Regions from separate parts of the Lysinibacillus sp. UBA6686 genome, predicted to be linked through region 1. Evidence: riboswitches for the same ligand, from Rfam matches in the RefSeq annotation. Region 1 holds a riboswitch; each other region holds the start of a gene.

Region 1 (8,004 bases):
TTTCGGATCAGTATGGTCGAAAAAATCTTATTATTTTCGGACTTATACTAACAGGACTTGCTCAAATCGGCTTTGGACTTTCTACAGAAGTGTGGATGCTCTTCTTAGCACGCTTTTTAGGTGGCCTTGGATCAGCCTTTGTGGCACCTCCTATTATGGCATTTGTCGCAGATGTTACAACATATGAAGAACGTGGAAAAGGGATGGGGATGCTTGGTGCTGCCATGTCTCTTGGCTTTATGATAGGACCCGGTATTGGTGGTTTCTTATCACATGTTAGCTTACATTTTCCATTTTATACAGCTGGAGCTGCGGCTATTTTGGCTTCTATTTTATCGTTCTTTTTATTACCATCTACCAAACCAAACGCAGCACAAAAAATGCATAAGCAAGACAATCTCGCGAAACAAATGGTACGTTCAGTACATATGCCTTACTTTGTTATGCTCATTATTATGATGGTATTCTCGTTCGGAATTGCTAATTTCCAAACGACTTTATCATTATTTGTTACAGAAAAGTTTCATTATACACCTGGGGATATTGCTATTATTTTAGTAGTGGGTGGTGCTTTTGGTGTAGTTGTACAAATGTTTGTTATTACACCACTCTTTAATCGTTATGGTGAAATGAAGGTCGTATTAGTCAATTTATTTATTGCAGCCATATCGATCTACTTAATATTATTCGTATCTGGGTTTGCCCTTATTTTAGTTGTTGCGACAATCTTCTCGACAGCCACAACATTAATTCGTCCTGCTGTTAACACACTGATCTCCAAGCTTGCCGAAAATGAGCAAGGATTTGCAGCAGGTCTGAATAATGCTTATATGAGTCTTGGCAATATGATTGGTCCAGCATTGGCGGGTATTTTATTTGATTGGAATATGAATAGCCCTTATATATTTGGTGCTATTATTTTAATGGCTTGCTTCTTCCTTGCCCTTATCTGGACAATGAAAAAAGCGCCGCATCTTATGCAGCCTGATTCCAAATAATCTGAAAAGTTATTGACTATTATTAGTAGTATGATACATTTATGTTGTTACAATGCTAAACAGAAATTGAATAATTATTACCACTAGGGGAGTCTTTAAAAGGCTGAGACGTATATGACCATATACGGACCCTTTGAACCTGATCTAGTTCATACTAGCGGAGGGAAGTGGCGACATCTTGCTTTTTGATATGTAAATGCAAGGCCGCTTCCTATTGTTTTCAGGGAGCGGCCTTTTTGTGCTTGCCAGTTTAGCAGAGATAACAATTCATTTTATATTTCAAGGGAGTGTAACTTATGTCAGTTCGAAAATTAACCATCATGGCCTTATTAGTGGCAATTGCCATAGCAGGTTCTACCTTCGTTTCAATTCCAATAGGGATTGCGCGAGCTTATCCGATACAACATGCCATCAATGTCATCGGTGCCATTCTACTCGGACCAATACCAACTATTATCATTGCCCTTACTACAGCGATTATTCGTATTTTAACAGGGACAGGCTCCCTATTAGCCATTCCTGGCAGTGTCATTGGCGCATTTTGTGCAGCACTGGCTTATAAATACAGTGGTATGCCTTGGCTAGCGGGCGTTGGTGAAATAGTAGGAACTGGCATTATCGCCTCCCTCATTGCCGTACCATATGCATATATCTTAATGGGGACATCCGTAGCATCAATGTTTTTCATGCCTGCCTTTTTAACCTCTAGTATTATTGGTGCTATTTTTGGTGTAGCAATTGCTAATAGTTTACGAAATACTGCACTTATTAAAAATTTTCGTTAAATTTTTCAGAGCAAGGATTTCCCTCTTGAGCAGGGTTTCCCTTTGAACGAAAGCTTCTTCCTTTTCACTTTAAAACGAAAAAACAGTGCAAAATAATCAATCATTTTGCACTGTCATTTAATCCAAATTATCTTTTCTTCATGCCCTTTAATAGCTGAGCAACATTTGTATCCTCTGCCTGTGTGGTTTTATTTTCAACAAGCTGCTCTTTTTTCTTCGACTTAGCAAAGAAGCTCCAGCCAAAGCGTCGGATTGTAATATCGATGAAGAACAGTAACATACCTGCTAATATAAGCCATGTTGCTATATTTTGACGATCTGCGCCTTTCTTCGTAAATTCACGAAATACCTCCTTCGGTTCTTTCAAAACAGAGCCACCCGTTTGCTTTGTCAGTTCTTCCACCAGCTTATCGTTTACAGGTCGTAACTCATATTCAGCACTGTAAGGTACACTTATACCCGCTTGAAAAATAGCTTGATCTTCATCAGCGATACGGAAGAAAATTAACCCTGGCTCCGCTTGCACAACTGCCCGAATCTGTGAGGCTGAAATAGCCTCAAGCTGTGTTTCAAGTTCTTCTCCTGCTTCATTGACAGCTACAACATCTAAAAAAGCTGCTTCATTGGTAGGATCTGTAATAACAAATGAACCATCCGATTCTAAACGTACGTCGTAGGCAACATCATTATAGCTTGGGAGCATTTGTGAAATAAGTGTTTGCCAAAACGTTCCCCAATCCTGCCATCTTGCCCAGTCACCTGTCCATTTACCTGTCGAATCAGAAGTAAAGGCAAATGTCTTACCAAGACCATATTGCCACTGCGCTAGTACTGGATCCTCTTTCTCGCTTTCAGCAATGACAGAGGCCCCCTGCTTTGCTGTTGTTCCAATATAAGCATTCATTTGAGGTACACCATTTGCAAATAACGTGTTCCAACCAGATGCATTGTAGATGGTTGGATAGAAGGGATTATCCTCAATATATGTGCGTGAAATCATTGCCGTTTCACGGGATAAAATAGAAGGTATTGTCTGCTCATCAACAACGTCATAGAATCGTCCGGTACCCATTTCACTAAGCGCTTCAAGTAAATTGGCATCTGCATCCTGTCCAATCGCTACAGTAGATAATGTTACACCATTCTCTTTTCCTTCAGCGATTAAGTCTTCATAATTTCCTGACTGTGACTGTCCATCTGTTAATAGAATAATATGCTTACGCTGTAGCTTTAAATCTGCTAAGTTTTCATAGGCCCTTGCGAGAGATCCATAAATCTCTGTCCCACCGCCTGGCGTTACGGATAAAATCGTATCCACAGCCTCTTCCTTATTGTTAAGTGGACCTGTTTCGATAATTTCCCAAGGTCGATCATCAAAGGCAATAAAGCCGAGCGTATCTTCATCTCGTAGCATTTCGACAGAACGAGCCGCCGCCTCCTTAGCTAGCTCTAGCTTCGATCCATACATACTGCCAGAGCGGTCAAGCACGATTACCAGTCCTAATGAAGGCAATTGTTCTTTTCCTTTAATCTCCATTTCAACAGGTAGTAAAGTTTCAATTGGTGTTTTAAAATAGCCGCCCAAGCCAAAGCTATTTTCGCCCCCTACCATCGTAAAGCCAACGCCAAAGTTTTTGACTGCCTGCTCAATCACATTCATTTTGGCCTCGCCCACTAAATGTCCTGGCACATTGTCAAAAATAATGGCATTGTACTGTAGATAACTTGAAAGCTCATTTGGCAAACTTTGAGCATCTACAACATTAAAGGAAATGGATTGTTTACCAAGAGCGGCTGCTATAGGTGATGCGCTATCATAACCATTAACAATTAGTAAATGTGGTTCACTTTGCACCATTGTAATGCTGGTTAGTTTATTATTTTCAAATATGGCATCCTGCTCTACCTGTACAACAGCTTCATACTTTACAAGCCCCTCTGCTGTAGCGGTATGTTTATAGGTAAATACATTGGAGCCTTGTGCAAGCTCTACAGCCTCCCGGTGAACAAGTTTGTCGTTTTCATATAATAGAAGCTCACCTTTATTAGCCGCTGTTGCATGAACTTCTGTAACTAATTGCTGCTGCTCACCCACATATGCAACCTGTGGGGTTACAAAGCTTTTCAATGATACATCTGTAGAAACTGGTTGATGAAATGGAACAACATCAACGCTTATATTGGACCCTTTAAATTTCGAGGCAAACTCTAAGGCATTGCCCTTTGTTTCATTACCATCTGTTAGAAGTACCAATCGTGTTGCCTTTTTCGAATTAACAATCCCCGAAGCAAGCTGTAGACTTTGTTCAATATTTGTTTGATCTGTTGCTTCTATGTTTGTAAACTTCGGCACTTCCTTTAATGTCTTCGATAAAATTGCTTCTGTCTGCAGTGTTGATGAAAAAGAATAAATCCCTGCAAGCTGTTCATCCTTTTTCGACTGTAAACTTTCCTCTATAAAATTAGTCATCTCACCGTCTGTGCCATTCATAGAAGCTGAACGGTCTACCATAAATAATATTTGCTCTTCCTTTATAGGTAATAAAATATAAGGACCTGCAAGTGCAAAAACTAAGCAAATGACTGCTAGAATACGAATTCCTAGCACTGTGATGTGGCTCTTTTTCAAGCGCTGACGCTCTCGCCAATAGGTCCAACCAAAATACATTAATATTGGGAGTAAAAGCAACAATGCTAATGGCATATCAATTCGTAAATCCACGTCGTCGTTGCACCTCCCACTCTATTACAAGTACTAGTAAAATAAGAAGAATAAGCCAAGGTACAAGTGAAGCTTTTGCTATTTCTTCTTTGCCATTTTCTTTGAGCTCTCCTAATGTATAGCTAGTTCCTTTTGGGATAACACGCTCTTGTGCTTGAAGCTGGACAATTAAGCGCTTTTCTTCACCTTCTGAACGTGCTGTATAAATCCCTGGCTTCATTGGAGCTGTTAATAAGCCATTTGTTATGGACGATAAAAACTGATCGTCCTGCGAATATACACTCCAATCACCCTGTTTCAAAGCAACTGCGCGCTGCTCGTTCGGCGTAAAAATACCAAGTGAACCAATCGATTCTGACAGTTGTTGTTCCGCACTCCACAAAAATAATGGAAATGAAGGGTGCAGAGGCCAATCTGTATCTGCAATATCAGCTAATATGACAAGATCACCTTTAGGAGAACGTTGTATAAAGGGATGATCTCCAACCGATGCAATTGTTTGATAACTATCAAACCCAGGATATACAGTGCTAACATAAATATCTTTTAGCTCACTAAATGCAAACAATGCATCACTTGTTGTATTTACTTCGCCCTTTGCTTCAATTTTTTCGGCATCATCACGACCAAATAATACTATAGGTTTGTCCATCTTTCCGAGCAGTGCTGTTTGGTTAGTTACTACGGTCGCTTCTTGATTATCAGCTATCTGTAAAGACGGAATAATCTTGACACTGCTATTAATTGTTTGAAAGCCTTTTTGAATGAGTTGATGCAAACTTTGATCGACCACTATTTTTGAGGTTGTTGTTTGTAGTAAAACTGTTTGTGAATTATCGACTGTATAATCATCATCTACAGCAATGGTAGCCGTCAATGTATCCTCTAGCGGTAAATCTTTGAAAGTTTTTGTCACAGCTTCATTAGGAGGCAATGTAATATCTTCCGACACTACCTTATTATTCTCTGCATTTTGTAACAAAAGAGTAGTCCTTTGCTCCAAATCAGTATCATTTTGTAGTTGCACCAATGCCATTGTGGTTTGACCATCTGTAGTTGCAGCAAAACGTGTAATCGCAACATTCTTTAAATCTTTAGCAGAGCCTTTTACAATCCATTTCACTGTATCTTTTTCCATTGGTAAGTGCTTTTTATCAAGCGCATCAGTAAATACATAAATGGATGTTGGTATATCTCCAACAAAAGCCTGTGCCACATCAAGTGCCTTATTCATTTGCGCTGTTTCATAGGTTACTTCCAGCTCTTGAATCGCTTTTTCAATATCTTTCGTGTTTGTCACCTGCTGTAGCACAGCTTTCGGTGTATTGCCTGTTGTAATAAGCGTCACAGGTCTACCATTCAGTTGACCCACCAAAGATAACATTTCCTTTTTATGTGCATCAAATGTTGACTGCTCTTTCCCCGCAAGCATTGTTGCAGACGTGTCTACAATAAAAATTGTCTGTGCACCTACAATTGTTGATTTTTTAACATAAGGGTTCATAAGGGCTAGTACCAATAAAAGAAGTGCTAGAAGTTGCAAAAAGAGCAGAGCATTTTTTTGTAGTTGCTTTAAGTATGGTGATACACGCGTTTCCTGCATAATTTCCGACCAAAAAAGTGTAGAAGATACGGTTTGATCGATATATTTTTTTCGAAAGAAATAATATAGTAGGACTATGACCGGGATGATGGCCGTCCAGCTAAAAAGTATTTGACTAAAGCCCAATACGGCTCACCTCACCTAATCCAATGTGCTTTTAATAATTGCTGAAAGATGGCATGCTGTAATCCATCCTCCACTTTAAGCTGTAATTTTCGAACACCAAAGCGTCGACAAATAGCTTCGAATTCCTCTTCATGTAATAAACGTCGTGCCGTATATGCGTCTAAAACTTTAGAGGACATTGTGACGTTGACATCTTTGCCAGTCTCACGATCTAATAGGCGGACATCACCAGTGTAATTAGGAGAGAGCTCCTCCTCCGTGACAATTTGTAGTATACGGACATCCCCAGCATACCGTGGTAATCTCTTTAACAGTTGCTCCCATTCCTCAATTGACTCTAGTCCATCTGTAACAATAAATAGCACTGTACTATCTTTTGGTAATGCTCTTAAAGCTCCCTGTGCAAAGCTTCCTGTGTAATCAGCTTCTTGTATTTCCGTTATGACTTGTAAAAAAGCGCGTCGATACATGGCGCCTTTACGGCGAAATGGTGGTTTCATCTCATCTTGTACAAAAGAAAAGGATAAACGATCATCACGACCAAGCACCATTAACCCAAGAGAAGCAACAATTTGACGAGCAAATGTCCATTTAGTATCATCCCCCATGGATTTAGTGGTATCTAGCAAAATGTGTACACGCATCTCTTGTTCATCTAAAAATCTTTTTATAAAGTATTTATCCGTTCTTGCAAATACGTTCCAATCGACCTGCCGTACATCATCACCTAAGTGATATTCACGAAAATCTGAAAAATCGAGTGATGCCCCGAAGCGCTGCGAACGGTGCGAGCCTTTATGCTGCCCTCGCAATTTGGAGGCCGTCGCTAATTGGAAGCGACTAATTTTCGCTAACCAATCTTCAGGTAATAGTATTTTTTGCGTCACTTGCTAACACCTTGCTGTACTTTTTCTAAAATAACATCAATCACATCGTCCGCTGTTTTTCCTGAAGCCTCCCCTTCATAATTCAGCAGCATACGATGACGTAATACTGGCTTCGCTACAGATTTAATATCGGCTACAGAAACATGGAAGCGCCCATTCATGAGTGCTCTTGCCTTCGCTAGCTTTATTAAGCTTTGCAAACCACGTGGACCGCTACCATACATCGCATATTGCTTGACCTCGTCAATAGCATCGACTCTTTCAGGATGTGTAGCGACAACTAAGTCCGTTGCAAATTCAAGCATTTCATCAGCAACCAGTATTTCCTTTACCATTTGCTGTGCCTCAATAAGTGCCTCTGTATTCATTATTTTTTGTAGGCCAATTTCCTGAGCACCTGTTGTACGCTTCATAATTTCCATTAGCTCACTTTTCTCAGGATAGGGTACAAGTATTTTACATAGAAAACGGTCCATTTGCGCCTCAGGCAATGGATAAGTTCCCTCCATCTCAATCGGGTTTTGCGTAGCTAGCACAAAAAAGGGCTTAGCCATCCTTTTTGTATCCCCTAAAATCGTAACCGTCTTTTCTCCCATAGCCTCAAGCAATGCACTTTGAGTTTTAGGTGTTGCACGATTTATTTCGTCGGCTAACACCATCTGACTAAAAATCGGACCTGGCTGGAATGTAAACTGCTGTTTACCGTCTGCTGTACGTTCAATCATACTTGTTCCGGTTATATCTGCTGGCATAAGATCAGGTGTAAATTGAATACGTGAAAACGACAAATCAAGTACCTCAGAAATTGTACGAATTAACATCGTTTTCCCTAAGCCCGGTAGCCCCTCTAGTAATGCGTGACCATCAGCTAGAACCGCGTACA
Region 2 (8,004 bases), on a different contig from region 1:
TCAACAATCGTTTAAAGCACTTGTACGAAGAAAGAATTCATTTCTTTGGTCTATGACTGTAATCTTTTTAGCAGCGTATATGTTGCTACCAATTCTTACTTCTTACACGACAATTCTACACCAAAAGGCATTTGGGGAAATCACTTGGGTGTGGGTTTATGCAGCAGGATTATTCATTATGACATGGGGGTTATGTCATTTATATGTAGCAAAAGCAAACAGCTACGATAAAGAAGCAAAGGCGATTATCGCTGAATATGAGAACGGAGGTGGCCGCCGATGAATGATGGAGGTATGAGTCTTACAGCCATATTCTTTTTTGTTGCCATTGTAGGTTTAACATTAGTTATTACATGGTGGGCATCTAAACGTACTTCTTCAGCAAGTGACTTCTATACTGCAGGCGGTGGATTAACAGGCTGGCAAAATGGACTAGCTATTGCTGGTGACTATTTATCAGCAGCCTCTTTCTTAGGAATCGCAGGTGCAGTTGCATTATTTGGATTTGATGGATTCTTCTTCTCTATTGGTTATTTAGTAGCTTACTTAGTGGTATTATACATTGTTGCAGAGCCATTACGTAACCTTGGTAAATTTACTTTAGCTGACATGATTACAGCGCGTTTTGATAGCGCAAAAGTTCGTGGAACAGCAGCTTTAAGCACTATTACAATTGTTTTATTCTACATGATTGCACAACTAGTTGGTGCAGGAGCACTTATTCAATTACTTTTAGGGATCGACTATTGGATTGCCGTGTTAATCGTAGGTGTTATGATGACAACTTATGTATTATTCGGTGGTATGACTGCAACATCTTGGGTACAAATTATTAAAGCATGTCTTTTAATGTTAGGAACTGTCATTATTTCATTCTTAGTATTAAAAGAGTTCGGCTTCAGCATTGCTACAATGTTTAAAGAAATGGGGACTGCTACTGAAAGCGGTGCAGCTTATTTAAACCCTGGTCTTAAATATACAAATGGTATTGATACAATCTCAATGTTAATCGCTCTTGTATTAGGTACTGCTGGTCTTCCACATATCCTAATGCGCTTCTTTACAGTAAAAGATGCGAAGACAGCTCGTTCTTCAGTTATTTGGGCTACATGGATTGTAGGTATCTTCTATGTACTAACAATCTTCCTAGGCTTCGGTGCAGCAAAATTCGTTGGTAAAGAAGAAATTATTGCAGCAAACGCAGCTGGTAACATGGCTGCTCCACTTCTTGCAGAAGCACTTGGTGGCGACATTCTATTCTCATTCGTTTGTGCGGTAGCATTTGCAACAATTTTAGCCGTAGTAGCAGGTCTTGTACTTTCTGGAGCGTCTGCCCTTTCTCATGATATTTATGGTCAAATCATTAAAAAAGGTCAAATTACAGAAAAAGAGCAAGTACTTGCAGCTCGTATCGGTTCGATTACAATTTCAATTGTTTCTATCCTTTTAGCACTTGGTGCACAAACATTAAACGTAGCGTTCTTAGTATCACTTGCATTCTGTATTGCAGGTTCTGCTAACCTACCAGTAATCATTTATACAATCTATTGGAAACGCTTTAACACAGCCGGTGCTGTAACGGCAATGTTAACAGGCTTAATCTCTGCATTAGTACTTGTTGCAGTGTCACCAAACATCTGGAATCCAGTTGAAGGAAAAGCAATTTTCGTGGGTGAACCGTTAATTATGTTAACAAATCCAGCATTAATTTCGGTACCTCTTGGTTTCCTTGGTGGTTTCATTGGAACATTACTTTCTAAAGAAAGTGATGACAAGAAATATCGCGAAGTGGATGTTAAAGCAAACACAGGTATTTCTGTACAAGACGTATCTCACTAATAATATGACAACTACCTCGTAAGTAACTTACTTACGAGGTTTTACATTTTCTGTTTTATTCAGTATTATATTGATAATAAGCAATTGGAGGTAATCCTATGTCACAATCAAAAGCCAAAAAGAAACGTATGCATTTAAAGCGTACAAAAGGAAAAAATGTTGAAATCGATCGTCAATCCTCCCCTTTTAGTACACATGAACGTGTCACAAAGACTAAGCAAGAAACCTTGGAACGCAACTTCACAAAATACAAAAAGCAGCGTATAGATGAATAAACATTCTATATACTGCTTTTTTATTTATGATAGATTGTAAAATGATTTTGTATTTTGTGTAATGCTTTTAGCCGCTTCCTGCATTAATATCCCTTTTATTGATGCAATGACCGCTATAGAATGATTTATCATCCAGGGAGATGTACGTTTATTTTCAAACGAAGCTTCAAATGGCCAAGGTCCATCCGTTTCCACCATGATTAGCTCGATTGGATATCTCGTAATAAGCTGTTGAATCTCCTCCTCATACGTACAATCAGGTGTAACAGAAATAAAATAGCCATTCTGAATCATGCGTTCTATTACTTTCTCATCTCCCTTGAACCAATGGAAATGGGCTTTCGTTACTTGATGTTTTTCAAGCAAATCACAAACAAGTGCTGCATCCTCATAAACGGCATGTAAAATAATTGGTTTATCTAATTCCTTTGCTAACAAAATAAACCTTTCCAACAATGCTGTATATGGACGATAATCAATAGATTTTTCTTGCTTTAAATAATAAGGCAAACCTACTTCCCCTATTGCTATCATTTCATGTGCATGTTGACGTATCCAATCAAATAAAGCATCCATTTCCATTTTACTAGGTAAGACTTGCTCCGGATGAAAGCCAAATGCAGCCTTTACATTTTTATAGGTTTTCGATAGCATCCACGTTTTTTCACATGATGCAAGATTCATACTCACAGCAATAACATATTCTGCCTCCTCTAGTAAAGAGGGTATATCGTTGTCTTGATACTGATCTAAATGAATATGAGCATCAATCAACATAAACATCATCCTTTTCTTCTTTTAAAAAGATAAATAATTGTTCTTTTAATGCTGTAAATGTCTCAGAATGACGAATTTTCTCCTGACGTGGTCGTGCAAAAGGAACAACTATCTCTTGTTTAATTGTTGCTGGTCGTTTTGATAGCACAATAATCCGATCTGCCAAAAATAGCGCTTCCTCAATACTATGGGTAACAAATAAAATGGATTTTCGATATTTTTCCCAAATGGATAATAGCCAAGCCTGCATTTCCATTCTCGTAAACTCATCTAGTGCAGAAAATGGCTCATCTAAGCATAATATAGGCTTGTCACTAACGATTGCACGGATAAAGGACACTCGCTGTTGCATACCTCCAGATAGTTCATTCGGATAGGCATTTATAAATGAAGCAAGACCCACTTTTGCTAACCACTCCTTCGCAAGTTCCACATTCGGCTTTTGCTGAAGCTCCTCTACAATTGTGACATTTTCTAAAATGGTTCGCCATGGTAGTAAACAGGGTTGCTGAGGCATATAGCCAATTGTTCCTCTGTTCTGCTGTATATCTGCACCATCTAATAAAATGGCTCCCTTATCAATAGAAGAAACACCACCAATTAGTTGAAATAGTGTGCTTTTCCCGCTACCAGATGGGCCAATGATTGCCACAAATTCACCGTCCTTAACCTCAAAGGATAAATCTTGAATGACCTGAAGAGAATCAAAGGATTTATCAATATTTTGAACGCTTAGCATGGAATCCTCTCCCCCTCACAATGATTTTTTCTAGCAGTCGAATAGCGCTAAATAACACTAAACTTAAACATATAATAGCCAAAATGGCAACAAACACACGATCTGTACGAAATGATGACTGTGCCAATGTCATATAGACCCCAATTCCCTTTTTAGCACCTAGCCACTCCGCAATAACAGCCCCCATAATGCTGTAGGTAGCGGCAATTTTAATACCCGAAAAAATAGATGGATATGCAAATGGCCATTCTAGCTTCCAAAAGGTTTGTGCCTTTGTTGCCCCAATCATCTCAAAATAATGCTTCAACTCTGGTGAGGTTTGACGAAAGCCATCCATTGCTGCAATAACAATCGGAAAAAAGCATACTAGGCAAATAATGATAAGCTTGGGTAATAAACCAAAGCCAAACCAAATAATTAACAAGGGCGCTAGGACAAGTATTGGAACGTTTTGTGACATAATAAGAATGGGATAAAATAGCTCTCGAATAAATGAAAAACGATGTAGGAGCACAGCAACTGCTAGTCCACAACATATGCCAATTGTAAGTCCTAGTAAAGCTAATTGCACGGTTGCGAAGGCATGAGGCAAAAATGTTTCAAACGATCGTACCCCTTCTGCTAAAATAGCACTTGGTGCCGGCAATAACCAATGCGGGATATCTGCCAAACGCACGATTAGCTCCCATATGAATAAGAGGAAGGCGATAAAAATTATCGACCTTCCCTTTTGTATTGCCTGCTTCATCACTGGTATTTCTCCGTTAATGTATCCATAGTAATACCTGATGGCTGATATAAAATTTTCACTTGGGTAATAACATTGATAGCCCCAAGCTCTATCATTTTGTTATTCATTCGTTCTATAATTTGTAGTAACGTTGTCAGCTCCCCTTCCATCGTCGTTTCTAAAGGATGCACCTCATATTTCACGCCTGATGCATCAATAATAGCAATGGCCGCATCGACAAATGGAATCACATCTTCATATTTTTCTGTTTTCGGAATAATTTGTACACTGATTAATGAGTTTGCCATGTTACTTCGTCTCCTTTTTCGGTAAAAAGTCGTTTGTAAATGCTTGTTCTGCGTTAAATTCGCCCTCTAAAACGTTGTTACTAGTCATCCACTTCGCATAGTTTTCCCAGACAGCTAGCTTTTGCTCGCCCCATTGAGCAGCGTCATCCTGATATTTATCTGCCAGCCACTCCTGACTTTTATGCACAAGGTCTTTATCTAAATCAGGTACTGCCTCAAGTAAAACATCTGCTGCCTCACCTGGATTACTGATCGCGTATTCATAGCCCTTTGCCACGGCAGCGACAAATGCTTCAACGATCTTTGGATCATCCTTAATCATTTTTTCATTTGTAGCAAGAACGGGTGTATAATAATCCAGTTGGTCACTATAATCTGTTAAATACAGCATGTTCAGCTTTTCACCACGAAGCTCAGCTTCAATCCCAGTCCAAGCATAATAAATCCATGCAAAATCAATATCTTTTTTCATCATTGTAAAGAAATCTATATCGCCAGCATTAATAATATCTAATTTATTAATATCTGCATTTTCAGTTTGCATTAATGATTGTAGTACGGCCTGCTCTAGTGGAGCTCCCCAGCCGCCATATGTTTTACCTTCAAATTTCTTCGGTGATGTAATACCTTTGGAGGCGATTGAGGCAAAGCCAGAAGTATTATGCTGAATAATCGCCGCAATCGATACTAGAGGTACACCCTGTACACGAGCCTGTGTAATTCCCTCCTGATAGCTTACGCCAAATTGTGCCTTGCCAGATGCTACAAGCTGATCTGCTCCTGCGTCACCAGGTTGTAAGATATCAACATCTAAGCCCTGCTCTTCAAAATAACCTAATTTCTTAGCAACATATAGCCCTGTATGATTTGTATTTGGCATCCAATCAAGTACAACGGACACCTTCTTTAACGCATGCTCATCCTTTTTGGTATCCTCTTTTTCGCTACAGCCCGCTAATGTTAAAAGGGCAGCCATAAGAACCAATAACCATTTTTTCATGCTGAATCCTCCCAGTAAGTAGTGTGAAAGTGTTCATGAAGGAATGCTCTAACCAGAAGAAAGCGTATTTATGGATTATCTGCACCCAAGATATGTACATTTAACAAAAAAACGCCCAGGATTTCTCCCAGACGTTGTCAATCAATATCAAAAATTTACTTTTTTTTGAATAGATGTTCCCTACGCTGGTACGAGCCAAATCAGGTTCAAAGGGTCAGCGTCTAACGGACACAATCTCAGCTGGCAACTACCAGCCCCCCTACATTCTTTCCATATGAACTTTTCGTTGATTATTATACCCATATCTCACTGTAAATGACAAGGCTCTATTTAATATTAACGCTGTAAAAATATTTTAATTGCAGCATCTTTCGCTTCATGAATTCCATCCTCCGTGAGATACTTTTCATTTATCCCAAATACCTGTAGTGTTCCTTCCTTAGTATATCGTGGCTCAAAGAGGACTAATGAAATATCTTTAAAGTCGTAAAGCGGTGTTAATGAACCATCTTCTTTGACTTGATAGGATTTAAAGCGATATTTTTCCTCCTTCGGTATCCATTCGTAAAGAGCAAGATTATTTTGATAGGCTGTTAAAGTAAGGGCTTTTTTACCATCAAGTTTATGATAGGAGCCATCTACTAAATCAACATATCCTGTCTCTAAGCTTTCTCCAGTTCTAAAGGAAGCGTAGATTTTATGATCAGTAAGTGCCACGTCATGTATGCCATTAAAAGGGAAATCATATTGTTTTTCTTTTTCCGTTCCAACATCATAGAGCGTAAAGCGGACCGTTTCTACACCATCTTTTTTAAAGGCTTTTGGAAGGAGCAACTTATTGTCCTGATAAATTGGAGGACTTACTGCAACTCCATCAAAAGATTGTTTATTTAGTTCTACATATTGTTTTACCTCGTTTGTACGCAGATTTGTTAAGCTATAAATGGTATCACCTGTCCTTGTATCAGATATTTCTGTTAGTAGCGTATCATCTTCGAAATCCATATAATTATTTGTAGAAAAGCCTTTGATCTCTAATGTTTCTCTATTTTTTACAAACACAGAATTCCTATCATCAGCCATCCAAACAAGCCAATTTTCATTTACTAACATTTTTGAAATAGGGAATTCACTTGTTTCTTCCGCTTTTTCAATATGTGTATCAAGTGCATAGGAATAAATGGTATTGCCTTCGTAATAATAAAAGGAGTTCGTTGCATCATCAAAGATAGCTGTAGATAATGTATTAGCAGATCGACCAGGGATACTAATTTCTTCATAGGATTGCTCAGTTATTTGCGATATTGCCAATTGTTCTTTTATTTCATCTATAAAAGGATAACTTAATAAGGCCGTAAGAGCTAAAGCTGAAATTCCTACCGCTACGGGCTTCCACATATGTTTTTTTACAGGGGTTTGCTGTTGCTCTAATCTTACATGAGCAGCCTCTAAAATCTCATCTTTTTTTTGGGGAGTTAATGCTATTTGATCTGGTATTGTAGCCTTTAATCGATTACGAAAATTCATTTCCATTATAAAATCCCTCCTTTTCTAATTGGATGCCTACTCGTTTTCTCCCCCTTGCTAGCCTTGTTTTCACTGTATTAACTGAACATTGTAAGATGGATGCGATATCGGTGATAGATAGTTCATCATAGTAATAAAGCCAAAGGACCTCTCGATATTTCGTTTCTAATGTAGTAATGCTGTGAGCAATTACATCCATTTCCTCCTGCTTTAAAATTTGAGATTCCACTGAAATAGAGGCTTCCTGCTTTTTAAAAAGACTAGTTAACTCTGTTTTCCGATATGCCCAGCTTTTAAAGTAATTATGACACTCGTTGACGACCATACGGTATAAGTAAGTTTTGACACTAGAACGCCCTTCAAATTGCTCCATATGAATGTAATAGCGGATGAATACTTCCTGTACAATATCCTCTGCCCTTTCTTTATTTTTTACATATGTATAAGCTAGTCGAAGTAAGTAATGACCGTATAAATCCATAACCTCCCGTAAATGTATATCTCTTTGTTGTTTCTCCAAGCAATTCCCTCCCTTCTTCAATTTGTATAAGTTAGACAAAGCACAATGCTTGTTGGTTTCACCTTTTCATTAATTTTATATTAATGCATTATTTAGCCGGTGCTGAATAACAATTAAAGAAGGGCACTTTAAAACTAAAAAAAGTCGATTTGCATCACAGTTTTGTGGCAAATCGACTTTTATCTTTTAAAAAGGCTTCGTCAATCTAGCTTGGATTTTGTTCTTTTTTTACTGTTAATACATGTGAAATCTGTCCATCAGTTGCAATATCTACCTTGAATGAGCCATT
Region 3 (8,004 bases), on a different contig from region 1:
TTCTTTTATAGGAAGACCACTGCCCAAAAAAGCAGTTATGGCTGCTGAAAACGTACAGCCAGTACCATGTGTATTTTTTGATGCAATACGAGGAGTTTGCATAGAAAAAGAATGTCCATCTTTAAAAAATATATAATCAATGGCAAAATTCTTATCTGCTAAATGACCTCCTTTTATAATGACACATTGTACTCCAGTTTGTAGCAAGAGCTTGGCTACTTCTTTTATATCAGCTAAAGTGTTAATTTCTTTGCCAGTAAGCGTTTCGGCCTCTGGAATATTCGGAGTCACAATGGTTGCCACTGGCAGTAGAAGATTAATGATAGCATCAATGGCATCTTGTTGTAATAAGCTTTCTCCGCCCTTTGCAATCATCACAGGATCTACAATAAGTGGAACTTTGGTATTAGCCATTATCTGTGCAATAGTTTGTATAATGGCTGATGAAAATAGCATGCCTGTTTTCATAGCACTAATTGGGAAATCCTCCAATAGTGACTGTAGTTGTTGCTCAACAAAGCTTGCCTCAATGGGCATTACCCCTGATACACCAAGTGTATTTTGTGCGGTCAAAGCTGTAATGACAGAAGTTCCAAACACCTTTAATTCCTGAAAGGTTTTTAAATCAGCCTGTATACCAGCACCGCCGCCACTATCAGATCCAGCAATTGTCGTAACAACCTGCATTATCGTTCACCGTCCTTTGAAAGACGATATAGTTCATTCAATACAGCAATTTGAAAATCACCGATGTATTGTGTAGTAGAACCAGCTTGTTCAGCAATTTTTTTATAACATCTTAGTACATCTACTAATTGGTTATAGGGCTGATTGTCGGATACAAAAGCAGCGCAACAAATGGCACTTAATAAGCAGCCAGTACCGGTGACCTCTGTCATATGAGGATTTCCGCCTGTAATCCATTGTTGGTGATTTCCATCAGTTATGAAATCTTTTTCACCTGTGACAATCACTATACAATGATACAACTGAGCAATTCTTTTTGCTTCATTCTCTAAAGAAATTGAACCTGTTCCACTATCTACACCTTTTTGCTGCCATTTTACGTTGGCAATTGCGGCAAGCTCTCCAATATTGCAGCGAATTACTGCAAATTCAATCTCTTCTAACAGTTGCTTTACGGTTTGTTTTCGGTAGGTCGTGGCTCCAGCGCCAACTGGATCTAACACTACAGGTATGCCAAGTGCATTGGCTTTTTTTCCTGCAAGTATCATGGATTCTTTCGTTTTGTCATTAAGGGTACCAATATTTATCAATAAGCTTGAGGCAATTGCAACCATTTCCTCGACCTCATCATTGCCATCAGCCATAACTGGTGAGGCACCGATTGCTAAAAGCCCGTTTGCTTGAAAATTTGCCACTACATAATTTGTAATGCAATGAATTAGTGGGCTTTTTTTACGGATAGTTTGAAAAACCATTTTAAGTCCTCCTTTGTTGGATGGACGTAAGCGTGCAAAAAAGGCTCTTTTTTGTGCAAAAAATACACGCAAAGAGCCTTTCATCAATGAATTAGATGTGAATTGCTCCCTACGTCAGTATTAACTAACAGGTTCAAAGGGTCAGGTTTTACCTTCTCAACTCCTAATGAGTCCCCCTGCAATCTTGCTTTTAGTTGACCAAAATGTACCATACTTTTCTTTCCTGTTCAATAGATAGTTTTTATCTTCATTAGCAAATGTAGTTCTGTAGCGACAGCTACAATTACACCTAGGCGAAATTGATTGATGAACGTGACTGATGCCATATAGCAAAGTATGATAGTTGTCATGACTTTTCTAAAATAGAGTGCGAACCATTGAAAATGATAAAAATGGAGTTTTATAATGAGTCATAGCATAAGGGAGGCATTTGCCATGAAAAGACAGGATTTAATTGCACCTGAATGGTACAATATTACAGAGGAAATTGAAAAATATGCAAAGGATGCAAACAAGAATGCGCTCATTATTTATGATGAAAATGATGATGTTCAGTTTATTACATACGCACATTTACTGGCAAAGGCAAATCAGGCAGCACATGTTTTTACAAAACAAGGTTTAACAAAAGGTGATGTACTTATCGTGATGGTGCCTAGATCAGTAGAAGCCTATATTGTCTATATTGCTGCTCTAAAAGCTGGTATAACAATTATTCCTAGTTCAGAAATGCTAAGAGCGAAGGATATAGAATATCGTATAAACCACGCTCATGCAAAAGGCATTGTTGCATATGAGCCATATATTGAGCAATTTGATAACGTGAAAAACTTACAGGGCTTGCAGCAATTCGTAATAGGCACTGCTCACGAACCTTGGCAGTCATTACTTCAAAAAATGCAAGAACAACCAACAGACTACATAAGTTCAACGCCAACGAAAAGTTCAGACAAGGCATTTTTAGCTTATACAAGTGGTACAACAGGCAATCCTAAGGCAGCAGTACATACACATAGCTGGGGATTTGCACATTTACGAACAACAGCTCCAAATTGGTTAGGCGTACAGGAAGATGACATTGTTTGGGCTACGGCAGCTCCAGGTTGGCAAAAATGGATTTGGAGTCCATTCCTCGCTACATTAGGAAGTGGTGCAACCGCATTTGTGTACAAAGGCAAATTTAATGCAGCAACATATCTTACACTTCTTGAGAAATTCAATATTAATATTCTGTGCTGTACACCAACTGAATATCGATTTATGGCTGCACTAGAAAATTTACAAGATTTTAATTTAGAAAGTGTTCGTGAAGCCGTCTCAGCAGGAGAACCTCTAAATAGCGATGTAATAAAAGTGTTTGTGGATACTTTCGGTTTACAGGTAAGAGATGGCTATGGGCAAACTGAAAATACATTACTGGTTGGAACAATGGTAGGTATGGAGGCTAGAATTGGCTCAATGGGAAAACCAACTTCAGGAAATAAAGTAGAAATTATAGATGATTTTGGAAATCCTGTTGCAGTTGGAGAAGTAGGTGATATTGCCGTTCATCGTGAAACGCCTGCGTTATTTAAAAAATATTTACATGACCCTGAGCGTACCAGTTTACAATTTAGAGGAGATTGGTATATCACTGGTGATCGAGCATATAAAGATGTAGATGGTTATTTTTGGTTTGAGGGGCGAGGAGATGATGTTATTATTTCATCTGGCTATACAATAGGACCCTTTGAAGTAGAAGACGCTCTCATCAAACATGCTACAGTAAAAGAAGCGGCAGTTGTAGCAAGTCCAGATGAAGTTCGAGGAAATATTGTAAAGGCATTTGTGGTACTTAATGATGGAGAGTTAGGAAATGATAATCTTATTAAACAACTTCAAAATCATGTAAAAGCTTTAACAGCACCATATAAATATCCTCGGGCCATTGAATTTGTAACAGAATTGCCAAAGACTTCTTCAGGCAAAATCCGTCGTATTGAATTGCGTCAACAAGAAAAAAATAAATGTAATATTAAATAGTTATAGATTTACTTTTTGTCGAAAAATAATTTCCTAGGAAATAATGTCGAAAATCAAAGTTCATGAATTTTTATTGAGCTTTGATTTTTTTATGATATTCGGTAATATTAATTAGCAAACTTTTAAATAGTATTGCAAAAAAATGAAACATATTAGAAAGTTATTCGTATAACGTGTAGAGGAGGCGGAAAGACATGAATGTAAAAAGGTGGACTGCTTTAATTATTGCAGGTGTATTACTTGTATTTTCTTTAGGTATCAACACTGTATTTGCAATTTTTAAATCAGATTTATTTGGTAATTTTGACAGCATAATGGCTGGAAATGATTTGTCAGTTATGGAGACAGTTATCGAAAATGGTAATATGGATAAGCGGATAGCCTATTTAAAGATTGATGGAGCAATACAAGATATTGGCTCAAGTTCGTTATGGCAACCAGTAGCATATGACCATCAATTCTTTTTAGAGCAATTAGATAATATTTTAAATGATGATTCGATACAAGGTATTGTTTTAAGTGTCAATTCACCAGGTGGTGGTGTTAAAGAATCTGCAGAAATTTATAAAAGACTATTAAAAATTAAAGAAGAGCGACAAATACCAATTTATGTTTCTATGGATTCAATGGCTGCATCAGGAGGTTACTATATTTCAGCACCAGCCGATAAAATATTTGCACAACGTGATACAATAACAGGTTCAATAGGTGTCATTATGCAATCAATTAATTATCAGGCTTTGGCAGAAAAAGTTGGTATTAAGTATGAGACGTTTAAATCTGGTGAGCATAAGGACATGCTAAGTCCTATGCGGGAAGTAACAGCAGAAGAGCGTGCCATGATGCAGGATATGATTAATGAATCATATGAGGAATTCGTTGATATTGTTGAAAAAGGACGTAACATGTCTGAAGCAGAAGTTAAAAAAGTTGCTGATGGTCGAATACTTAGTGGTACAAAGGCACTTGAATCTGGCTTAATTGATGAAATTGGGGATCAGGAAGCTACGATTACTGCATTACGCGAAGATTTTGGTTTACAAGATGCTGAATTATTTGAGTATTCATATGAAATGGGTGGCTGGCAGTCATATGTTGGCATGAAGATTGGATCTGTCTTTGGTCCATCTACTGAGGAAAAAATGCTGATGAAAATCATGACAGATTATAAAGCACCGAAAATGATGTACTTATACGGCGAATACTAAGGGGGGAGCACAATGACAAACCATGAAATTGTTATGCAAGGTTCATCCTCTCTCAGTAATACGTTACTAATTGATCAATCCGAAAAAACAATCATGAATAAAAACTATGCTAAAAAAACAGCAGGATTTTGGATCCGTTTTTGGGCATTTTTATTAGACGGATTTATCATTACAGCAGTTGGTGGCATTTTCATTAACCCAATTTTTTATGTAATGGATTGGTCATTATCTGAAACAGTATGGTATGCACCCATTTCAATAATCACTGCTATCCTCTATTATAGTTATTTCGTTCTGATGACAAAGTTTTTTGGGCAAACATTAGGGAAAATGGTATTTGGATTACGTGTGGTTTCACTAAAGCATGATAAACTTACCTGGTCTGATGTGATATTTCGTGATTGGATTGGGCGAATAATTTGTAATATTTTTATGCCACTTTATATTCTTGTCGTTATTTTACCTGACAATAAAGGTTTACATGATTTCTTTGCGGATACAACTGTTGTGCATGAAAATACGTTTATTGAAAAGGAATTAACACAACCTCCACCCCCAATCAAAGAGGATAGTCTTACAACTGAACCTCTCATAGAAAAAGACATAGACATTCTTGAAGAAAAAAAAGAGGAATAGCAATTGGAGCTGTCTCAAGTAAATGGGGCAGCTCTTTTTTAGGTGCCTGAAATTGAATTACGGAGTTGTCTTAGTTGCAAACAATTCCCTTCATTTAGTAATATTATGTACATATGATGATTAGGAGGCGTTTATATGGCACAAGTAACATTTAAAAATGGTCCAGTAACACTTATTGGTAACGAAGTAAAGGTTGGAGATCAAGCACCAAATTTCACAGTATTAGCGAACGACCTTTCACCTGTTACATTGAAAGATTCTGAGGGGAAAATTCGTTTATTTAGTGTTGTACCATCATTAGATACTGGTGTGTGCGATGCCCAAACACGTCGTTTTAACGAGGAAGCAGCAAACTTAGGAGACAATGTTGTAATTTATACAGTATCTGTTGATCTTCCGTTTGCTCAAAAACGTTGGTGTGGTGCTGCAGGGATTGATGCTGTTCAAACAGTTTCAGATCACCGTGACCTTTCATTTGGGGAAGCCTACGGGGTATACATCCAAGAATTACGTCTTCTAACGCGTGCAGTTTTCGTGGTGGATGCTAATGACAAAGTGACATATGTGGAATATGTACCAGAGGCAACAGACCATCCAAATTATGAAGCGGCGATTGAAGCTGTCAAAGCACTAGCATAAAATACTGCTTTTAGGCTAAGATATTACTAGACAAAGGGGCTGTGACAAGGTTTTGTCACGGCTCTTTTCTGCGTGAAAGGAAGTTATCTATGGAAAATATTGAGAAATTATTTGGTATGCTTAATGAACATGCTGAGAAAATAGAAAAAGAACAAGATATTACTTTGCTTGAAGGAGTTTTGGATGGTTTAGAGGCGTGGCTAGATGGAGTAGTTGATTTTTCTCAAGAAGGTGCAACTAAGGAAGATGTACGAAAAGCAGTTCAAATTGCTATCTTAAAGGGTATGAGAAAAGGTTCTCAGCCTAATCATCAAATGACACCGGATACACTTGGTCTATTAGTTGGCTATTTTGTGGAGCAGATTTTTGCAGATCGTCTAGCAACAGAAAAAATCGCGATGTTGGATCCTGCGGTTGGTACAGGGAATTTACTACTAACAGTTATGAATTTATTAGATGGAAAGATAGAAGCTACTGGTGTCGAGATTGATGAGCTGCTTATTCGTTTAGCCGCAGCAACAGCTGATTTGACAGAGCAGCCTGTGTCATTATACCGACAAGATGCTTTAGAGGATTTATTAGTAAATCCAGTGGATGCAATTGTTTGTGATCTACCAGTTGGTTATTATCCGAACGAGGAAGTGGCATTGAATTATGAATTGTGTCCTTCAGAAGGAATGAGTTTTGCACATCACTTGTTTATTGAGCAGTCCATTAACTACACGAAGGATGGGGGCTATTTATTCTTCCTTGCACCATCCCATCTTTTTGACTCAGAGCAATCTAAGCAATTGCATAAATATATCCAGAAGCATGCTTGGATTCAAGCAATTATTCAGCTGCCCGATACAATGTTTGCTAACAAAGCCCTTGAGAAAAGCATTGTTATTTTGCAAAAGCAGGGGCAGGAGTTTAGGGCACCGAAAGAGGTATTGCTGGCAAAGGTACCAAATATGCAAAATAAACAAGCGCTAGCGATGTTCTTTGAAAAAGTGAAAATGTGGCGCGAAGATAAATAATTAAAAAGGTATCCAAAATTGGATACCTTTTTATGTACTAATTATTTTTCTGGCGTACGGATAACAAGTACGTCACATTTTGCTGAACGTACAATTGCTTCAGATACCGAACCGATTAGGAAGCGTTCTACTGCGTTTAGACCAGTTGCACCACAGATGATTAAGTCTGCGTCTACGATGCTAGAAAGCTCTTTCGTAATGATATTTTTTGGTGAGCCATATTCAATTACAAGGTTAATGTTCGTTAAGCCTTCATCTTCAGCTTGTTTTTTGTAACCATTTAATAATTCTTCAGAGAATGCTTGAGCACGCTCGGCAATTGAACGATCATAAGCTTCGATTGCAGCAAAAGAACGTGTATCAATAACATTTACTAAGTTTAACACAGCACCTTCGTTACGTTTTGCCACGTCAATTGATTTACGGAATGCGTATTCTGCTTCCTTAGAACCGTCTACTGCAACTACAATGCTTTTATAATGATTAGCCATTTGAATTACCTCCCTGATTTATATATTCTGATTATACCAAATGATTTTCTAAAGGAAATACTTTCCGAAAGAAAAAATGTGAAAAAGTGAAGGCTTTTATTGTGAAACTGCTAAAATATCAATTTCCCTCATATAGTTTTGTCCAAAGAACTGTACTTCCAACTTGAAATCCATTATAAAAACGAAGATTACATTTCGTTAATAGAAACGGTGAGTGTCCATTTTTTGAATACCAACTTAAAATGTAGTATTAGTAATTTGAAAATTTTGTATTTTGGAAATGTTATTAATTTTAGCTGTAATCGCTTTATTTAAAGCATTATTTGATTATTTTTGGTAATATGGAAGGGCAAGGGGTGCATCAATACGGAAAAAATCGTATTTACAAAAATGATGCTAATTTCTTAGGCAATGGAAGGGGATAGGAAAGATGAAAATTGGTATTCCAAAAGAGATTAAAAACAATGAAAATCGTGTAGCAATGACACCCGCTGGAGTTGTTACATTAACACATGCTGGTCATGAAGTGTTCATTGAAACAGGTGCA
Region 4 (8,004 bases), on a different contig from region 1:
ATAGAAATTATCGATCAACAATTTCAGGATAGTCGGTTATCTTTACCCTTTGTAGCCCATAAATTAGGAATTAGCCCCAATTATTTAAGTACAATTTTTTCAAAGAAGCAAGGCTTGCCCTTTAAACGCTACCTACAGCAGGCTCGAATTCATAGTGCCATGAAAATGCTTGTGGACACAGATTTTGCCATTAGCGAAATTGCCCATTTAAACGGATTTGAAGATTCCAATTATTTCATAAAAATATTTAAGCAGCAGATAGGCATGACACCCAATCGCTATCGGAAATCCTATTAATGAATTTTCATTTAGCTTGCTCTATTTTCAATTCTGACAAAGAAAACCGTGATTTATTTCATCTATATCGTATACAAGCATTTTGATATCATCACTAAAATTCAGGATTGATATTTCAATAAAGTGTGTTTATTGGGCAATTTTAGATTGCAGGCTACTTTAAATGTGCATAATAGAGAAAAAAATCAATGAAAAAGCATTTCATCTTCCTCTCTTACTTCTAAAATTGTTTTGAAAAGTGTTGTTTTGGGTAGTGAAATTATGCATAATTCTACTACTTTGCACATATAATAATAGTTTATATCTAAAAATAAAAATTCTTTAACGATAATTATTATAATATACTAGCAATTCTATTTTATATTTGCTATAGTTATTGATGAAGAGTTTGACTCACAATTTTTTTCAGGAGGTAAACTAATATGACAAACGCAAATGATCGTAGCCGTCGTTTTACAACAGCAGGTGGTGCTCCAGTAGTAAGCAACCACGACTCCATGTCAGCGGGTCCAAGAGGTCCTCTGTTACTTCAAGATGTATGGCTAGTTGAAAAATTAGCGAACTTCAACCGTGAAGTTATTCCAGAGCGTCGTATGCACGCAAAAGGTTCAGGTGCATTTGGTACCTTCACTGTAACGCATGATATTACTCAATATACAAAAGCAAAGATCTTCTCTGAGATTGGGAAGAAAACAGAAATGTTCGCGCGCTTCTCTACAGTTGCGGGTGAGCGTGGTGCAGCAGATGCTGAGCGAGATATTCGTGGCTTTGCCCTTAAATTTTATACAGAAGAAGGTAACTGGGATTTAGTTGGGAACAATACGCCTGTATTCTTCTTCCGTGATCCATTACACTTTACAGATTTAAATCACGTGGTAAAACGTGACCCACGTACAAATATGAAAAACTTAAACTCGAACTGGGATTTCTGGACATCACTACCAGAGGCACTTCACCAAGTCACAATAGTAATGTCTGACCGTGGTATTCCAGCTGGTTACCGAAATATGCATGGTTTTGGTTCTCACACGTATAGCTTTATCAATGCTGAAAATGAGCGTGTATGGGTAAAATTCCACTTCCGCACAGAGCAAGGCATTAAAAATTTAACAGGTGCTGAAGCAGAGGAAGTAGTCGGTAAAGACCGTGAATCTTCACAACGTGATTTATATGGTGCTATTGAGCAAGGTGATTTCCCTAAATGGAAAATGTACATTCAGGTAATGACTGAGGAACAAGCTCGCGAACTACCATATAACCCATTTGATTTAACAAAAGTATGGTATAAAAAAGATTTCCCATTAATTCCTGTAGGTGAATTCGAATTAAATAAAAACCCAGACAACTATTTTGCTGAGGTTGAGCAAGCTGCATTCGCTCCATCAAACATTGTTCCCGGTATTAGCTTCTCACCAGATAAAATGTTACAAGGACGAATCTTTGCTTATGCAGATGCACAACGCTACCGCCTAGGTGTAAATCATTATATGCTTCCAGTAAACGCCCCAAAATGTCCATTCCGTACTTTCCATCGTGATGGCGCTATGCGTTTTGACGGCAACCTTGGTTCAACTTTAGGCTATGAACCAAATAGCTACGGCGAATGGGAGCATAACTTAGACTATAAAGAGCCTGAATTACGCATTGATGGTAACGCAGGTATCCATGACTTCCGTGAAGATGATAACAACTACTTCGAGCAACCAGGGAAACTATTCCGCCTTATGACTGCAGAAGAACAACAACGCCTATTCGAAAATACAGCAAATGATATGGCACCTGTTGAAGAGTTCATCAAACGTCGCCACATTCTTCACTGCTATTTAGCTGATCCAGCATATGGTGAGGGTGTAGCAAAAGCAATGGGTCTTTCTTTAGAAGGTATGGATCTTTCTAATCCATACGTGAAACAACCATCTAACGTTTAATTCTTCCATCTATTATTGATATCCAAATCCAACTTTAACTCCATGTGAGCCACACTTCACATGGAGTTTTTTATTCAACGAAAAAGGTTTGTGCCTAAATAAACACAAACCTTCATTACATTATTATTGATAAATCTGACTGCCTGCTTTCTTAAATTCCTCTGCCTTTTCCTGCATCCCTTGATGAATTGCCTCTGTCGTATTTAAATCTTTTTCTTTTGCATAATTACGAATATCCTGCGAGATTCTCATACTACAGAACTTAGGCCCACACATTGAACAGAAGTGCGCAGTTTTTGCCCCCTCTGCTGGTAATGTTTCATCATGGTATTCAACTGCACGCTCTGGATCTAAAGACAGGTTGAATTGATCGCGCCAACGGAATTCAAAACGTGCCTTTGAAAGTGCATCATCTCGCTGCTGTGCTCCAGGATGTCCCTTCGCTAAATCAGCCGCGTGTGCAGCAATTTTATACGTAATCACCCCTACACGAACGTCCTCTCGATTTGGTAAGCCCAGATGCTCTTTTGGTGTCACGTAGCATAGCATTGCCGTACCAAACCAACCTATCATTGCCGCACCAATAGCAGATGTAATATGATCATAGCCAGGTGCAATATCTGTTGTCAGTGGTCCTAAAGTATAGAACGGAGCCTCCTTGCACACCTCTAATTGCTTGTCCATATTTTCTTTAATCAAATGCATTGGCACGTGGCCTGGCCCCTCCACCATCACCTGTACATCATGCTTCCAGGCAATCTGTGTTAATTCTCCTAACGTTTCAAGCTCTGCAAACTGTGCCTCGTCATTAGCATCTGCAATCGATCCAGGACGTAAGCCATCCCCTAACGAGAAGGCAACATCATATGTTTTCATGATTTCACAGATTTCTTCAAAATGTGTATATAAAAAGTTCTCTTGATGATGATATAAGCACCATTGCGCCATAATTGAACCTCCGCGTGACACAATGCCTGTCACACGATTTGCTGTTAGTGGCACATAACGCAACAGTACGCCTGCATGAATCGTAAAGTAATCGACGCCTTGCTCTGCCTGCTCGATTAACGTATCACGATACACCTCCCATGTTAAATCCTCAGCTACACCGTTTACCTTTTCAAGTGCTTGGTAAATTGGCACTGTTCCAACTGGCACCGCAGCATTACGGATAATCCATTCACGCGTCGTATGAATGTGCTTACCAGTCGATAAATCCATTATATTATCAGCACCCCAGCGTGTTGCCCAAGTCATTTTCTCCACCTCTTCTGCAATAGAAGATGATACTGCTGAATTCCCAATATTAGCATTAATTTTCACATGGAAGCTACGTCCTATAATCATTGGCTCAGCTTCAGGATGATTAATATTAGAAGGCATAATCGCTCGCCCCGCTGCAATTTCAGCGCGAACAAATTCTGGTTCCATATTTTCACGAATCGCTACAAACTCCATTTCCGGTGTTATAATTCCCTTTCGTGCATAATGAAGCTGTGTGATATTTCTCCCCTTTTTCGCACGTATAGGTTTCCTAGATAGCTCAGGAAAAACGTTTTCTTGAATACGTGGATCATCAGCATTGCGGAAGCCATTATCCTCTGGTTTAATAGTTCGCCCTACATACTCCTCAACATCCCCTCGCTCTCTAATCCATTTACTTCGCAACGCTGGTAAGCCCCTCGTAATATCTACCTTATAGGCAGGGTTAGTATATGGACCGCTCGTATCATATACACGAACTGGAGCATTTTTCTCTTCTCCAAAGCTTCCTGTCGTTGGACTTAATGCAATTTCACGCATCGGTACCAAAATATCTGGTCTCGAACCCTCTACATAAACCTTTTTACTCCCCTCAAAGCTCGACATAATCGTAATGTTCTTTTCGCTAACTGTTGTCATGACCTACTTCTCTCCCTTATAGAAAATTCATACAAGGACCGAATCTAGCTCACCCCAACAAAAATAAAAACCGAATCCAAAAAATTTTGGATCCGGCTATGATTGTAAAAGGTATAATTATCGCATTATAAAGAGCACGCAATAATTTCTTAACTTTCCCACGCTGGTATGAGCCAGATCAGGTCCAAAGGGTCAAGAAACCTCTATGCGTTTCCCTCTCAGCCTGACTCATCAGACTCCCCTAGTCAATGCTATTAAGTTTGATGCTAGTGTAACAGATATTGCTAAGAGATGGAAGCTTCATTACTATTTTTTCCTTCAGAGTTTATATTTTTGCTTCATAAACTCTAAACGCTTTACCTGCTCCGTTAATTCATGAATCGTACTACTTAGCTGGCTCAATGTTGATTCTTGTAACTTTGATGCATCCGCTACTTCCTTTGTTTCTAACATAACAGCTTTAGATGCCTCATTCGTTTGCTCTAATGCCGTTAAGACAACGTTCGTGTTTTTAGACATTGTGTTTGTAACCTCAAAAACATTTTGTACATCTACCTCCACTACTTTTACTGCTTCAAACAAATGATCTAACTCATCACTAATGGCCATTACCAAATGGGCTCCCTCTTTAACTTCAACAGTACTATGGTCCATTTCTTTTAAAACCATTTCTGTCACGATTTTAAATTCATATATATGCTGACGAATATCTTCTGCTGACAGCTTTGTCATCTCTGCCAGCTTTTTCACCTCTTCTGCGACAATTGCAAAGCCTTTGCCATGCTCACCTGCTCTTGCTGCCTCAATCGCCGCATTTAAAGCCAATAAATTTGTTTGATCCGCAATACTTTGAATAACACCTATCATTTTTTCAATTGTACTATATCTTTCACCAAGAACATTCACATTTTTTGCCGTATGCGTTACCAAATCTGCCACGCCATTCATGCGGGCTGTAATCATTGCCGCTTCAGATTGACTGTGCTTCATAAGATTGGCTGTATTGGAGGAGCTTTTCATAACAGAAGAAACAGAGTCTGAAATCTGCATAATTCCTGCCGTCATTTCTTCAATTGTTTTAAAGGAGTGTGTCGCTAAGTCTCTTTGTCGATCCACACTCTCCTCTATTCCCCCTGCACTTTCAATCAGCTTGTTGCTTGAGTGCTGCACATTATCCCCTACCTCCTGTAAACTATCAGTGGCCTTAGATATATCTGTGCCAATCCCCGAAAGATTAAATATTATTTGATACATGGATTGCATCATCTCTTTAAATTTGCTACTAAAATCTGAAATATCATCATTCGATTCAAAGCTTATTTCATCCAATATTTGTTGAGCTTCTGCCATATTCCCATCTGTAAAAGCTATTGTTGCTCGTTTCATGATAAATATTGGCTTCAATGATTTTCGCATATACAAATACAATGTAGTCATCATAACGACACTCAATAAAATGACTATGCCTAAAAGTATAGGCAAGTACTTCGTTACAGCAGATTTTTGAATGCCGTAAATAATGGAGCTCTCAATATCTAATCCAACATATGCAACAATTTCACCATTTTCTGCTCTGACAGGAGCATAAGCAGAAATAAAATCTCCCCATCCCTCTACAGAAACAAACTCACTAAAGCCATCCTCATTATTAGAAATTGTTTTTACAACACTTTCATACGGTATATCCTCTATAATATCTCCAATTTGATAGGTTTCCTTACTATTTAAATCTCCTGCATCCACCAGCACCATCGATTGTTTACCATCAGGTGTTCCCTTGAATACATAAATATACGTTACATAATTGGTTTTCAGTATTGTCGTAAGCTCCTTCTGTAAATCAAGATACAGTGAACGGTTCTCTGGATTTTTAACTAGCTGCCCATACCTCTCTGAATCAAGCTGGTTCACGACATTTCTTGCTAGAATCATACTATTCTCTTTTAACGTCAACTCCACTATATTTTTTGTACTTTTATAGACAATAAGACCTAGAGCAACACTAAAAACAATCATAATAGCTACTAATAAGATGATAAATTTTTTCCATAACTCCATACCTTTACGCAAAGCTATGAACACCCCTTTGAATATTATTATTTAGTACCTATTTACCCTATGTATATATTTAAAATTACAATAAATTACAAAAACACTTTTATTTTCTAGTATTTTTCTTCATTTTACTTTTGGAGCATAAAAAAAAGCAATAAGCCATAAGCCTATTCCTTTTTTTACGTCATATGTTATGAAAGAAATAATAATTCTGCTAGATAAATAACGATTGTTACTGTAATACAGCTCACTATTGTTGAAAATAAAACAGTTTGTGCGGCTGTTGCTGATTCGATATCATATTCTAATGCTAAACTAGAACTATTTCGGGATGTTGGAAAAGCGCTAGCAATAAATAATGATTGTGCCACTACCCCATCTAGACCGAGTATATAAATAATGAATAAAGCAACTGCTGGTCCCAAAATTAGTCGTGTAAAACAGCTAATAATGACTGTTTTATTAAACATGGATTTTATTTCAAGCTGTGATAATTGGGCTCCTAACGTGATTAATGCCACAGCAATAAAACCGTCTGCAACATGATCTATTGGAATTTTAATAAACTGTGGCACTGCAAGATTAAAATAGTTCATTGCCACCCCTATAATAAGGGCATGAATGATAGGCATCTTAAGAAAATCCTTTACAATGGATATACCTGATTTTGTTGAGGAAATTAAGTTGTATAAGCCATATGTATAGGTAGTCATATTTTGGAATATCACCAGAATAACCTGTATCGCTACGCCGATTGGTTGTGTCACAAATATCATTTGTGCAACAGGAATTCCATAGTTTCCTGAATTAATAAGGACAACACTATTTTTAAATACTGCAGCCTCTGTTTTAACTAAACCAAGTCCTTTCGCTAAAAAATGGCTTAGCACCATTTGACTGCCGATAAAAAGTACAATAAATATCGCAACTTCTCCAAGCACAGAGAGCTCCACGCTTGTTTCATATAAATTAACAAAAACAGCGGCTGGCATGAAGCAATAGGTAATAAGCTGAGAGAGCGCTTTTAGATTGAAGCAAAATTTCTTTTGCAATATCGCGCCAAGCACAAGAAGCACTAAAATAGGAGCAACAATCTGGAAGAAAATCATACCGAGATACATCATAGCATTTGTCCTCCTCTCCTTTCTTATAGTAGTGCTGTTTTTCCGCTAGGTCAATCTGTCCCAAAGAGAGAATAGAACTAGCCTTCTCCAATAAAAAAGAACTGCCTTAGGTGACCTTCAATACCTCTTAGACAGTTCTTCATTATTAAGCTAGCTTAAATCGATTAACAACCTCTTGTAATTCCTTTGAAATCTCATTCATATTATTGATGGATTCCCCCACCTTTTGTAGCTCTGCTTGTTGGTCGATAGCAGAGGCACTTACCTGTTCTGCAGATGCAGCTGTCTCCTCTGAAATAGCAGAAATACTTTGGATTGCCATAATTGCTTGATTTTTATGCTCCAACATATCCGATAGCTTAGCCATTAGCTCATTTATCGAGGAGGCGATAGAGTTTGATAGCTCACTGTTGTCTTTAAATGCTACCTCTGTGCTTTGTACAGACTCATTTTGTGACTGCATAAGCTCTGCATTTGAAGCAATAACAGCAACCGTTTGCTTGGAATTTGCAAGTATACTATCCACTGTTTGCTTAATTATATCTGTTTCGTTTTTTGATTGCTCTGCTAGCTTTCGCACTTCCTCTGCAACAACTGCAAAGCCTTTGCCATGCTCGCCAGCACGTGCCGCTTCTATACTTGCATTTAAGGCTAATAAATTCGTTTGCTCCGTAATGCCTTGAATAGATGCGATTATT

The links. A riboswitch is a leader RNA that binds a small molecule or an ion and turns the genes downstream of it on or off. The one in region 1 is predicted to bind thiamine pyrophosphate.
Region 2: it holds a riboswitch for thiamine pyrophosphate, as region 1 does, so the genes downstream of both, B2R82_RS12275 (ABC transporter substrate-binding protein) here and thiW (energy coupling factor transporter S component ThiW) in region 1, are expected to answer to the same signal.
Region 3: it holds a riboswitch for thiamine pyrophosphate, as region 1 does, so the genes downstream of both, thiM (hydroxyethylthiazole kinase) here and thiW (energy coupling factor transporter S component ThiW) in region 1, are expected to answer to the same signal.
Region 4: it holds a riboswitch for thiamine pyrophosphate, as region 1 does, so the genes downstream of both, thiC (phosphomethylpyrimidine synthase ThiC) here and thiW (energy coupling factor transporter S component ThiW) in region 1, are expected to answer to the same signal.

The regions. Positions count from the first base shown of each region.
Region 1 is NZ_DKJS01000022.1:23,386-31,389, reverse strand. It holds gene B2R82_RS05455 (MFS transporter) at 1-998, shown strand, start outside; TPP riboswitch at 1,074-1,181, shown strand; gene thiW (energy coupling factor transporter S component ThiW) at 1,295-1,783, shown strand; gene B2R82_RS05445 (VWA domain-containing protein) at 1,911-4,505, opposite strand; gene B2R82_RS05440 (vWA domain-containing protein) at 4,489-6,234, opposite strand; gene B2R82_RS05435 (DUF58 domain-containing protein) at 6,246-7,121, opposite strand; gene B2R82_RS05430 (AAA family ATPase) at 7,118-8,004, opposite strand, start outside.
Region 2 is NZ_DKJS01000046.1:28,141-36,144, forward strand. It holds gene B2R82_RS12240 (DUF485 domain-containing protein) at 1-283, shown strand, start outside; gene B2R82_RS12245 (solute symporter family protein) at 295-1,839, shown strand; gene B2R82_RS12250 (hypothetical protein) at 1,938-2,114, shown strand; gene B2R82_RS12255 (TatD family hydrolase) at 2,139-2,891, opposite strand; gene B2R82_RS12260 (ABC transporter ATP-binding protein) at 2,881-3,630, opposite strand; gene B2R82_RS12265 (ABC transporter permease) at 3,608-4,378, opposite strand; gene B2R82_RS12270 (thiamine-binding protein) at 4,378-4,668, opposite strand; gene B2R82_RS12275 (ABC transporter substrate-binding protein) at 4,670-5,668, opposite strand; TPP riboswitch at 5,829-5,939, opposite strand; gene B2R82_RS12280 (hypothetical protein) at 6,005-7,201, opposite strand; gene B2R82_RS12285 (sigma-70 family RNA polymerase sigma factor) at 7,182-7,715, opposite strand; gene parC (DNA topoisomerase IV subunit A) at 7,921-8,004, opposite strand, start outside.
Region 3 is NZ_DKJS01000037.1:82,203-90,206, reverse strand. It holds gene thiD (bifunctional hydroxymethylpyrimidine kinase/phosphomethylpyrimidine kinase) at 1-687, opposite strand, end outside; gene thiM (hydroxyethylthiazole kinase) at 687-1,442, opposite strand; TPP riboswitch at 1,532-1,630, opposite strand; gene mbcS (acyl-CoA synthetase MbcS) at 1,878-3,464, shown strand; gene sppA (signal peptide peptidase SppA) at 3,659-4,672, shown strand; gene B2R82_RS09565 (RDD family protein) at 4,685-5,308, shown strand; gene tpx (thiol peroxidase) at 5,444-5,947, shown strand; gene B2R82_RS09555 (class I SAM-dependent methyltransferase) at 6,037-6,966, shown strand; gene B2R82_RS09550 (universal stress protein) at 7,008-7,457, opposite strand; gene ald (alanine dehydrogenase) at 7,888-8,004, shown strand, end outside.
Region 4 is NZ_DKJS01000083.1:58,041-66,044, reverse strand. It holds gene B2R82_RS22650 (helix-turn-helix domain-containing protein) at 1-297, shown strand, start outside; gene B2R82_RS22645 (catalase) at 720-2,225, shown strand; gene thiC (phosphomethylpyrimidine synthase ThiC) at 2,349-4,127, opposite strand; TPP riboswitch at 4,266-4,380, opposite strand; gene B2R82_RS22635 (methyl-accepting chemotaxis protein) at 4,446-6,197, opposite strand; gene B2R82_RS22630 (AEC family transporter) at 6,374-7,306, opposite strand; gene B2R82_RS22625 (methyl-accepting chemotaxis protein) at 7,452-8,004, opposite strand, start outside.